2 regions of the Veillonella fallax genome follow, and region 2 is predicted to be linked to the other one. Evidence: riboswitches for the same ligand, from Rfam matches in the RefSeq annotation. Region 2 holds a riboswitch; the other holds the start of a gene.

Region 1 (5,313 bases), on a different contig from region 2:
TACTACGCGCGGATGGTCGGAGTCATAGCCACGGTGTGTAGCAAGGTCAAAGGCAATGGACAAACCTTTTTGGCCCGCTGCCAAGTTACGACGGTAGAACGCATTAGATTCTTCTGCTGTGGAGAAACCAGCGTACTGACGTACTGTCCAAGGACGAGTTACGTACATTGTGGAATAAGGTCCACGCAAGAATGGAGGTACACCAGCCATGTAGTCAAGGTGTGTCATTCCTTCATAATCCATCTCTGTGTAGAGAGGTTTTAGTTGGATTTGCTCCATTGTCGTATTATATAAATCTTCAAAGCTTTTTCCTGTTTCTTTTTGAAGTTCAGCAAGCCATGCATCGCGAGATGTCGGCGACTGAGATCCCAAGCCAAGAGAGGAGAAGTCTGGATTTTTAAACATGAGCTCACATCCCTTTCTTATCTTGTAACGTATGTAAGATTTCGTAGCAATTTGCACGAACGGAAATGAAGTCGTCTACGCCAGCTTCACGATATACAGGCTCTAGGTCCTTAGAAGGTGCCCCTGCCAAAATAACCGTTACATTCGGCATAGTTTCTTTCAATTCTTTTGCAAGTGGTGGAACCAATTCAGGATACGTATCATCTGTAGAACAGATAACTACCACATCGGCGCCACTTTCACGAGCCGCTTTAGCCGCATCAGCCGTTGTTTCATGACCATCATTTTTGATGACTTCGAATGCCGCTACTTCAAAGAAGCCTGTGGAGAAGTCCGCACGAGGTTTATGTTGAGGGATTGGGCCCATATTAGCCAAGAATACCTTCACATTGTCTTTCGTACGTTGTTTATACGCTTCCGTGCGCATGCGAAGGGCTTCGAATTGTTCAGTCCAGCGATGTGCTGTAATTGGTTCGATTGTTTCAGAAGCAATATCACCGGCATCTAAAGCCTTACGGATTTGACGGATTGTCAATTTTTGTAATGCACCAAGCTCAATAAGTCCAATCAACGCGCCTGGTTCTGTTGTACTTGCTTCTAGAGTAGCCTGTGCTTTCACAACCGCATCAGCCTCTGCACCTGCCAAGTACTCATCAATTTGAGCAGCACGTTTTTGACGCAATGTTTCTTGATTTTCTGGTTTTGGATCAAGCAATTCTTCCGTCATGTTCGCATACATGTTGTTACCAACTGCAACGTCCTTACGGAATGCAAGGTTCTTGAAGCGTTCTTCGAGGATTGCTTTCACTTGAGCTTGAGGATAGCCTTCTTTCAAGGCTGCAATAATGCCTCCTTTAGACTCGATGGTTTGGAACTCAGCCCAAATTTTTTCACATAGTTCAGCAGCCAATGTTTCCACGTACCAAGAACCGCCTACAGGATCCACAGGTTGACGCAACTCGAATTCAGTTTGCAACATAACTTGGATGTTACGAGCAATACGGCGAGAGAAATCGTCAGCTTTGCGAATTGGTTGGTCAAACGGAGATACTTCAAGGCTGTTCAAACCGCCTACAACGCCAGAGAATGCTTGTGTCGTATTGCGCAACAAATTTACATATGGGTCGTATACAGTTTTTGTGAAAGCAGATGTTCTGCCGTGTACATGAACGGCGCGGTCCGCTTCTTCAGCACCGAAAGCTTCCATAATGCGAGCCCAAAGTACGCGTAAGGCACGTAATTTAGCAATTTCCATAAAGAAGTTAGCACCTAAGGAGAATGTGAACATCAAGCTCTTCGCGATGGTGTGAATGTCGATGTTACGTTGTGCTAATTGACGCACGTAGCACACAGCCGTTGCCAATGCATAGGCAACCTCTTGCACATCGTTAGCGCCGCCATTAGCGTATACATCGCCGGATACAAGCACTGTTTTAAGCTCTGGTGCCTGTTCTTTAGCCCATACAACAGTATGTGCCATTTCATCAAAGGCTGTATCTAAGGAAATGTGCAAAGCACCGTCTTTCGCCATAACGCCGATAGGGTCAGCACCAACGAGACCTTTCAAGTCAGACGTTTGTTTTTTAGCGCCTTTCACTGTAGCCGCTAACATACCAAGCAAGATGGCTGCAGAAGCACCAGTTTCAATGTACAAAGGGTTTTCCTTCAAATTGAAGCGGTCGATTAATTGTTTGCAGTCATCCATGGTGGATACAGATGTACCACCAACGCCAACAGATGCGCCTACTTGCACGTCTTGATCATGACGTGTTGCTTCATCGAGGCGGATATTGTGAATAGTGCCACCTTTTACAATCTCGTATAAACTTGCATGATTAGCATCTTTAGGCAAAGAGTCATCTACATATTGGGATACACCCCAAGAGTCTTTAATATAACCACTTGCCTTAGTGCCACGTAAGAACTCACCTGCCCCAGGGTATACGCCCTTTGGAATTGCTTCTGCATGCAATGCAGGTGTGTAAATCGGCTGCAACGTAATACCTTCATAGGTTTTCGTGAACATCTTCTTGTGGAAGTCGCCACCCTTTAACGCCTTTTCAACCTCTGCCTGCCATTGTTCATACGTAGGTTTCTCAAATTCATCAAAGGATACAGGAGCTAATAGATCGCGTTCAGCATCCTTTGAAGTCTTTTTGTCAGACATATATGTGCCTCCTTTTCAACTCGAAACCATACCGAGAAACAGCGCACCGTACCTACAATTGTTATGCTTATACACCACCAAAGCTTTCCTATCTATGGATCACATCAACCTCAAATCTGTGTCCATCAGTTTACTAACAATAAAGCCTGATGTATATGCTCAACAGTCACTTTCAAGGGCAACAAAAAACGTGCCACCCAAAAGTGACACGTAAGGTTCCTTGTTGAAAAGTATGCCAAAAAACACTGAAACCAGCATACCTCAATCCCCTTCCTATCGCTCGTAGGTACATAACGGTGATTATCAAATAGGCAGTTCTCCTGGCTCGGGCTCATCGCCTTGCTTTCGCCTTCCCAGATTGCTCCAGTGACATTTTTGAAAGCAGGCTCGTCCTTACAGTGGCGGGACCGCATCGGCTTGTACCGATTTCTCTATTAAGTCTTGCGACACCTATTCTCTATATTCGTTGTTCTAAGTCCAATATAGTGTAAGATTATGCACAAAGTCAATGAACATAACAGTTAATCATAAGTATCAAATTTTAGGTTATAACTAATGCATATTTAAAATGATAAAAACTCATCACTTTCAAATACACGTATTCATCGCTATCAAATATACGTATTCATTGTCTGCAAATCGAGTTATAAATCGAGTACAAATCATCATAAAATCTAAGCCCACGCACAAATGCAAACACAATGCGTGATATAATGAATACAATCACAAGGAGGCATTATGGAGCATACAAGTAAAAAAGGTCTAATGACAGCCCTTAGTTGCTATATCATCTGGGGCTTACTCCCTCTCTATTGGGCATTATTAAACCATGTTTCACCATATAATATACTGGCGCAGCGCATTATCTGGTCAGGCATTTGCATGGCCATCGTTGTATTTGGCTTACATTTTAAACAGTTCAAAAAGGACTTTCAATTACTAAAAGAACAGCGCTCACAACTATTACTACTGTTGCTAGCATCAGTCATCATCAGCGTAAATTGGTTTACCTACATTTGGGCCATCGCCAACAACCAAATTATGGACACGAGCCTTGGCTATTACATCAACCCACTCTTTAATGTAGTGTTAGGTGTCATCCTATTTAAAGAGGTTCTATCTGTACCGAAAAAACTAAGCGTCCTCATCGCTACCATCGGCATCGTCTTGCTCACCTATCAAGTGGGATCCTTGCCGTTAGTGTCGATGATCCTCGCCATTTCCTTCGGTCTCTATGGGGTCGTAAAAAAGAAACTGCTCATCTCGCCCTTTACAAGCATCGCCTTTGAGGCTTGGCTATTAACACCACTAGCCTTACTCTATACGACCATGGTCGATAATACAGTGTGGTCCTATTTCGGAACAGATTGGTATACATCCATGCTACTCATAGCATGCGGTCTGACTACATCGGTTCCATTGGTGCTATTCTCCTATGGCGCCCAACTGTTGCCGCTCAACCTACTAGGCTTCCTACAATATGTATCCCCTACTATTGCCTTGTTGCTAGCTATTTTCTACTTTGGTGAAAGCTTTGGCACACCACAAATGATCGCCTTTGGTTGTATCTGGATAGCCTTAGTATTGTTCTCATTATCAAATCAAATTACAACGCGCATTAGCCTAAAAAAGTAAGTAATATACTAACAATATAATAATCAACTAAAAAAGCTGTATCAAATGATATCCTCATTCGATACAGCTTTCTTTTTATATCTTATATATGCCTATTAATTTATCACACTATTCTTCTAGCTTGCTTATTGATCCAATTCATTCATATTGGTTGTATTCATATTTGAAATATAACGGTTATAGGCCTCAACCATATGTTTATAATCGTTATCTTGTTTGGATCCCATATAGGTACGGATCGCACCAATCGTAGAATTTACAGAGGTCTTAACAGGGTCATACTTAGGGCTAGAAATACCATTCGCTAAATCACCAATAGCTTGTAGCTCTTGATTGATCGCATTTACATCTGGTTCTTTTTCACTATCTAGCTTTTCTAGGACTGCAGTAAGTCGCAAAGAAACCTCTTGTGCAGCGGCTGCATTTTTCTTACCTGCATCACGCAATTGTTGCAACCGTTGTTGCAATCGGTCCGTGTTAATCTTATGCATCAAATTATCAAAGTCAGCATAAATAGGAATAAATTGTTCGTATAACTGAACATATTTAGGGCCTAATTGTTGCTCCTTAGCATAGTTATCTGTAGTATACCCTTTAGATTTATAGTATGCATCAAGTTCTTCCGCAACCGGTGTAATTTCGTTTAATTTTGAAAGTAGCTTATCTAAAGGCTCCTTCATTTCATCATACGGAATACCTGCTTGCTTAGCCTCTTCTAATTCTTTTTGTAGCTGTTTAAAGTTCGGCGCATTAAATACAGTTAAATGCTGCCCCGCTTTTAACTCATTAATAGTTGGCCTATTCGCATAATCAAACATTACAGCCATACGATTAAATCGGCTTATTGCTTTTACATATTGATTAAATAACTGTACCTGATTCTGCTCAGACCGCTGCGCAATTTCCTTGCGACTCTGTTCAGTGCCCTGCCATAATTCTGACATACTACAACCGCTCAACAATAAGGGGGATGTCAATGTAGCCGCACACAACACAGCCATTGCAATCCGTTTACCCAATGGTTTCATGATGAATTCTCTCCTTTCATCAATATACAACCCTATTTATATACTTTAATTATATACCAATATGATTTATATAAATAG
Region 2 (5,313 bases):
GTAAAGCTGTTATCGCTGGAGAAGAAAAACAAATTGCTCAGTGGAAAGCAATTGTAGAATCTGTGCAAGCATAATTGCTTTAGTAAGCCTAATGTTTTGATTTAGGGCTACATCCTGTACAAGAGTAACATTCAAAGTAATAGTTACTCTTGTGACATTGAAAATTTAAGATCGATATACATATAAGTCTTATGTTAAAGTGCTTTATATTAACCTTTAAGCTTATGTGTATATCGATTTTTTATTTGAATGATAGATAATTTCTAGAAAAGAGTTATTCTAATTGATAAATTACTATTAAAATGGTGTAAATTTATGTACGCATACAGTGGACTGCGCAAAAACAATAGTCTTGTACTAGGACACTATAACCATGATAGATAGTAAAAATCACATATATACACAGAATAAAATGGGGTAAAAATACACCCTGTCATTGTTAAAATGAGTTCTGTTCGTTTTAGATGATAAATTAACTATAATTTATTCAATTCGTGTAATAATGCTTGTCCGCCAATAAAGTACTTTCATTTTGGGTTCATAGGTGTTATTATTTAATTCGTAATAAGAATAACAACGGTAAATTCACATTCAAGCCCATCACAGCACGAACTGAATTTACTTAGCGGTATATTATATTTAAGTGAATTATGGACGAGAAAAAATTCACCTTTTGAAAGGGGATTGATACATGAAAACCACCGCTAAAAAAATGTCTGTATTCCAGCTAACCACAATGGTAGCAGCCAATATGCTAGGAGCTGGGATCATTATGTTACCAACTAATTTGGCTCAAGTTGGTACTATTTCAGTTTTATCTTGGCTCGTAACAGCTGTGGGTGCGCTTCTGTTAGCGTATATTTTTGCTCAAGCGGGTATGTTCTCTCAGATTAGAGGGGGCATGGGCGGTTATGCAGAACACCGCTTCGGTAAAACTGGACATTTTATGGCGAGCTATGCTTACAGCATATCTCTCATCATTGCTAATATCGCCATCGCGGTATCTGCCGTAGGTTATGGCGCAGCTTTCTTTGGTGTTGACCTTAATGCAACACAAACAAGCCAAGTAACAATTGTGCTTTTGTGGTTTGCAGCGATTTTGAACTTCCGTGGTAATCGCTTCACAGGTCGACTCAGCAACATGACTATTTGGGGCTCTATTGTGCCGGTTTTATTAATTGGTACAATCGGCTGGTATTGGTTTGATCCGTCTATTTATTGGGCGGCTTGGAACCCAAATGATCTTCCGTTTTACGATGCAGTAAAACAATCCATTTCCCTCACTTTGTGGGGCTTCCTAGGATTTGAGTCCGCAGCGGCTAATGCAGATGCTGTTGAGAATCCAAAGAAAAACGTACCTATCGCTACTGTGGCAGGTACATTAGCAGTGGCAGTGGTTTACATCTTGTCCACGAATGTTATGGCAGGTATCGTGCCTAACATTGACTTGTTAAATTCTAATGCACCATTTGGTTTGACATTTGTATACATGTTTAATGATACAATTGCAGACATCGTTATGGCTGCAATGGTTATTTCTTGCTTTGGCGCTTTGCTTTGCTGGCAATTCACATTGTCTCGCGTATTCAAAAGCGCAGCGGAAAATGGTTACTTCCCTAAAGTATTTGCTCGTGTAAATAGCAAAGATGCTCCTGTTCGTGGCGTATTCATTTTACTCGCTGTTGAAACATTACTTACATTGTTCACTGCTAGCGACTCCTTACGTGAGCAATTTGAAATCTTAGTAAACTTAGCGGTTGTAACTAACGTAGTACCGTATGTATTGTGCATCTTGGCAGTACCTACAATGATGCGTATGGCTGGTGTAGCTGAAAGCCGTATTAAACGTTCCAACTACGTGTTCGGCGCAGGCGTTATCTACTGTTTATATGCAATTTACGCATGTGGCTTTGATGCTATGGTAGGTAGTGCAGTAGCGGTAAGCATCGGTTTCGTGATCTATGTTTTGCGTAAAGCGTGGACTACACGCAAAGCGCACCGCTTACAACAAAGTATCGATTAACTGAATATCTCTCGTCTTATTAGAGGCTGTTACTAGGTAATAGCCTCTTTTTTGTATGTAATTTAAATCGTTACATGTATTTTAAACCGTTGTATGTATTTTAACCGTATATGGGGTTCAGCTTTTTGGGTAGACTTATCCTTTGATCGTTGAGTTACTGGATACGTATTAGGAGGAGATTAATAAATGCTTATTTTATATAAAGAAATATTATATGGCCCTTTATTATCACATTTTTTAATATATATACATCTATATACAGTCTATGCTTGAAAAATTATATATATAAAGGTATTTTTAGGGGTTTATACATAAAATTGACAATTATCACTAATCGATATTTTTTATTAGTATAAAAATTATATTGATTTTATTGAATATAATGATACCCCTAAGGGGTATGCGTATTGTAAACATAATATTAATATAGTATATTTATAATCGATAAAAATGAATAAACTAATGAGTGTCGGTATTACCGAGCGTAAAAGAGGAAAATGGGTGGAAATCCCATACTATGCAAATAGCTGTAATGAGGAGCAAGGTTTCATTATAGGGTCACTAGGAGACTGGGAAGGCCGAAATGTTGCGATGAATCATGAGTCAGAAAGCCTGCTCTAGATGGCATGGCATGTATATGCCGTGTTTAATTTAGGTTAGTCAGGTGGACTAACCTTTTTTGTTGTTTTCCTATATGCACCTCTGCTATATCGGGTGAAATAAGCATATTAGTTGTTCATTTAGATTATTGTAGTATTTAGAGAGTATAGGAGGAGGCGCCTATGGGCAAACGCTTTGCTAAACAGCTAGGTCAATTCATTGTTACACTGTTTGGCATTACTTTTTTAACATTTTGTCTCACTTATTTAGCACCAGGCGATCCAGTAACGATGTTACTAGAAACGGCAGATACAATTGTATCTCAGGAGCTTATCGATGAAACTCGAGCTCAGCTTGGGTTAGATAAACCGTTTATAGTGCAATATGCAAACTGGGTTGTGAATGCTGCACAAGGTGACTTAGGGATGAGTTACTCTGCTAAAAAGCCTGTTGTAGATCGTATGTTGGAGGCTTTGCCAGGGACAGTTATGTTGGCAGGTACATCATTAGTATTTACATTGCTCTATGCATTGCCGGCAGGGATTATAAGCGCCTTAAATCGAAACAAATGGATCGACTATCTGTTGCGCGTTGCTTCCTTTGTAGGCGTGTCTATGCCATCATTCTGGTTAGGCCTTGTACTGATTTATATCTTTGGCCTTAAATTAGGACTTGTTCCTATTGCATCTTCTCGTGTAACTCCTATCGGTGTAATTCTACCAGCCGTTACATTAGCTGTTGTAGTCGGGTCCAAGTACATGCGCCAAGTTCGTCTCGTTATTCTTGAAGAAATGCAAAAGGATTATGTTATCGGCGCACGTGCTCGTGGTGTGAGTGAGATGAAAATTTTATTCGGTCATATTTTGCCTAATGCAGTATTACCACTCATCACTATACTAGGCGTTGTTATCGGTTGGTTATTAGGCGGTGTTGCAGTTATTGAAATGGTATTCTCCTGGCCTGGCCTTGGAAATATGGCAGTATATGCCATTACTATGCGCGACTATCCATTGATCGAAGGTTTTGTGTTGTGGGTTGCCTTAGCATATATGTGTATTAACGCATTAGTTGATGCGTCATATATCCTATTAGACCCTAGATTGAAAAGGGAGAGAGCATAATGGCAGAATTTATTCAAAAACATAAATTGTTCTCTTTCTATAGCGCCTTGATGATTGCGGTAGTTCTCATAGCTATATTTGCACCATGGCTTGCTCCGGGTGATGCTTTTAGCTCAAATCTGAGTCAAGCATTACAAGCGCCAAGTAGTCAACATTGGTTTGGTACAGATAAGCTTGGTCGTGATGTATTGTCTCGCATCATTTATGGTACACAGTTATCCTTGTTTATGGGTGTCAGTATCGTTGTTATCATGGTAAGCATTGGTACTATTATCGGTGCCGTAGCTGGTTATTTCGGTGGTAAAATCGAAATGGTCCTCATGCGTTTTGCAGATATTATGTTATCCTTCCCAGGCGTTGTGTTAGCCATTGCTATTGCTGGTATTTTGGGTGGTAGCATTGTGAATACGATTATAGCGCTATCTGTAGTTGGTTGGGCAAAATATGCTCGTCTTGTACGGTCTATGACGTTGAAAGTTCGCGGTGAAGAGTATGTAACGGCGGCTGTCATGATGGGGGCCTCTACAACGACTATTCTAAGACGTCATATCATTCCCAATATCCTTCCTCTTGTTGTTACAACAGGGGCACTTGATATTGGGGCTATCATGATTGAAGTAGCAGGTCTTTCCTTCCTTGGCTTTGGTGCTCAACCACCAACACCAGAATGGGGTCTTATGCTTAATGAAGGACGCCAATATTTGCAAACGAGCCCTTGGCTCATGGCATTCCCTGGTATGTCCATCCTTATCGTAGTTGCTATCTTTAACCTTTGGTCTGATTCCTTACGGGACGTAGTGGATCCTAAGAACCAAGGTTAGTTACGTGTGATGCTTATTTATAGCTTGTGTTGTGAAAGTTGTTATATAAATAGGCGGTAATAAGGTTTTTCCATTATGACTATTGTAGATTGTAGTGGTCATGATGTGTATGTTTTATGTTTATATGTAATGGTACAAGGAGATTTTACATGAAAAAATCTTGGAAAAAAGCCCTCTTAGCAGGTCTTAGCATTGTAATGATGGGTTCCTTCATTGCTGGTTGCGGCTCTGATAATAATGGTGCTGCTAATAAGGATGTTTTAAAAGTTGGTGTAACTAACTTCGCATCCACATTAGAACCTACAGAAAACTTCTTCGCATGGGTTGTCATGCGCTATGGTGTAGGCGAAACATTGGCTAAGTTTGACGAACAAATGAAACCTCAACCATGGATTGCATCTAAATGGGAAGTATCCCCAGACCATAAAACGTGGACTTTCACAATCAATGATAAGGTGAAATTCTCTAATGGTAAAAAAGTTGATGCTGCAGCAGTTAAAGCATCTATCGAACGGGCTTTTGAAAAATCCAATCGTGCAAAAACATTCTTCGAATATGACTCTATGGAAGCTAATGGTCAACAATTAGTTATTCATACAACAAAAGAATATCCTAATATGCCTGGCCTTTTAGCGGATCCGTTATTCCTAATCGTTGATGTACAATCTGAAAAAGATGGCCGTAACTTTGCGAAGGAAGGTCCTATTGGTACAGGTCCATACGTAGTTAAATCTTTCACAAAAGAACG

The links. Region 2 has a riboswitch for cobalamin ahead of nikB (nickel ABC transporter permease). Riboswitches for the same ligand answer to the same signal wherever they lie in the genome.
Region 1: linked by a shared signal. The riboswitch ahead of LKD20_RS06795 (methylmalonyl-CoA mutase family protein) and the one ahead of nikB (nickel ABC transporter permease) in region 2 are both predicted to bind cobalamin.

Annotation. Positions count from the first base shown of each region.
Region 1 is NZ_JAJEQD010000012.1:37,344-42,656, forward strand. Features, by position in the region: gene scpA (methylmalonyl-CoA mutase) at 1-405, opposite strand, end outside; gene LKD20_RS06795 (methylmalonyl-CoA mutase family protein) at 410-2,572, opposite strand; cobalamin riboswitch at 2,866-3,041, opposite strand; gene rarD (EamA family transporter RarD) at 3,311-4,207, shown strand; gene LKD20_RS06805 (DUF3829 domain-containing protein) at 4,333-5,235, opposite strand.
Region 2 is NZ_JAJEQD010000008.1:35,035-40,347, forward strand. Features, by position in the region: gene argH (argininosuccinate lyase) at 1-74, shown strand, start outside; gene potE (putrescine-ornithine antiporter) at 692-2,023, shown strand; cobalamin riboswitch at 2,471-2,657, shown strand; gene nikB (nickel ABC transporter permease) at 2,806-3,744, shown strand; gene nikC (nickel transporter permease) at 3,744-4,565, shown strand; gene LKD20_RS05175 (ABC transporter substrate-binding protein) at 4,715-5,313, shown strand, end outside.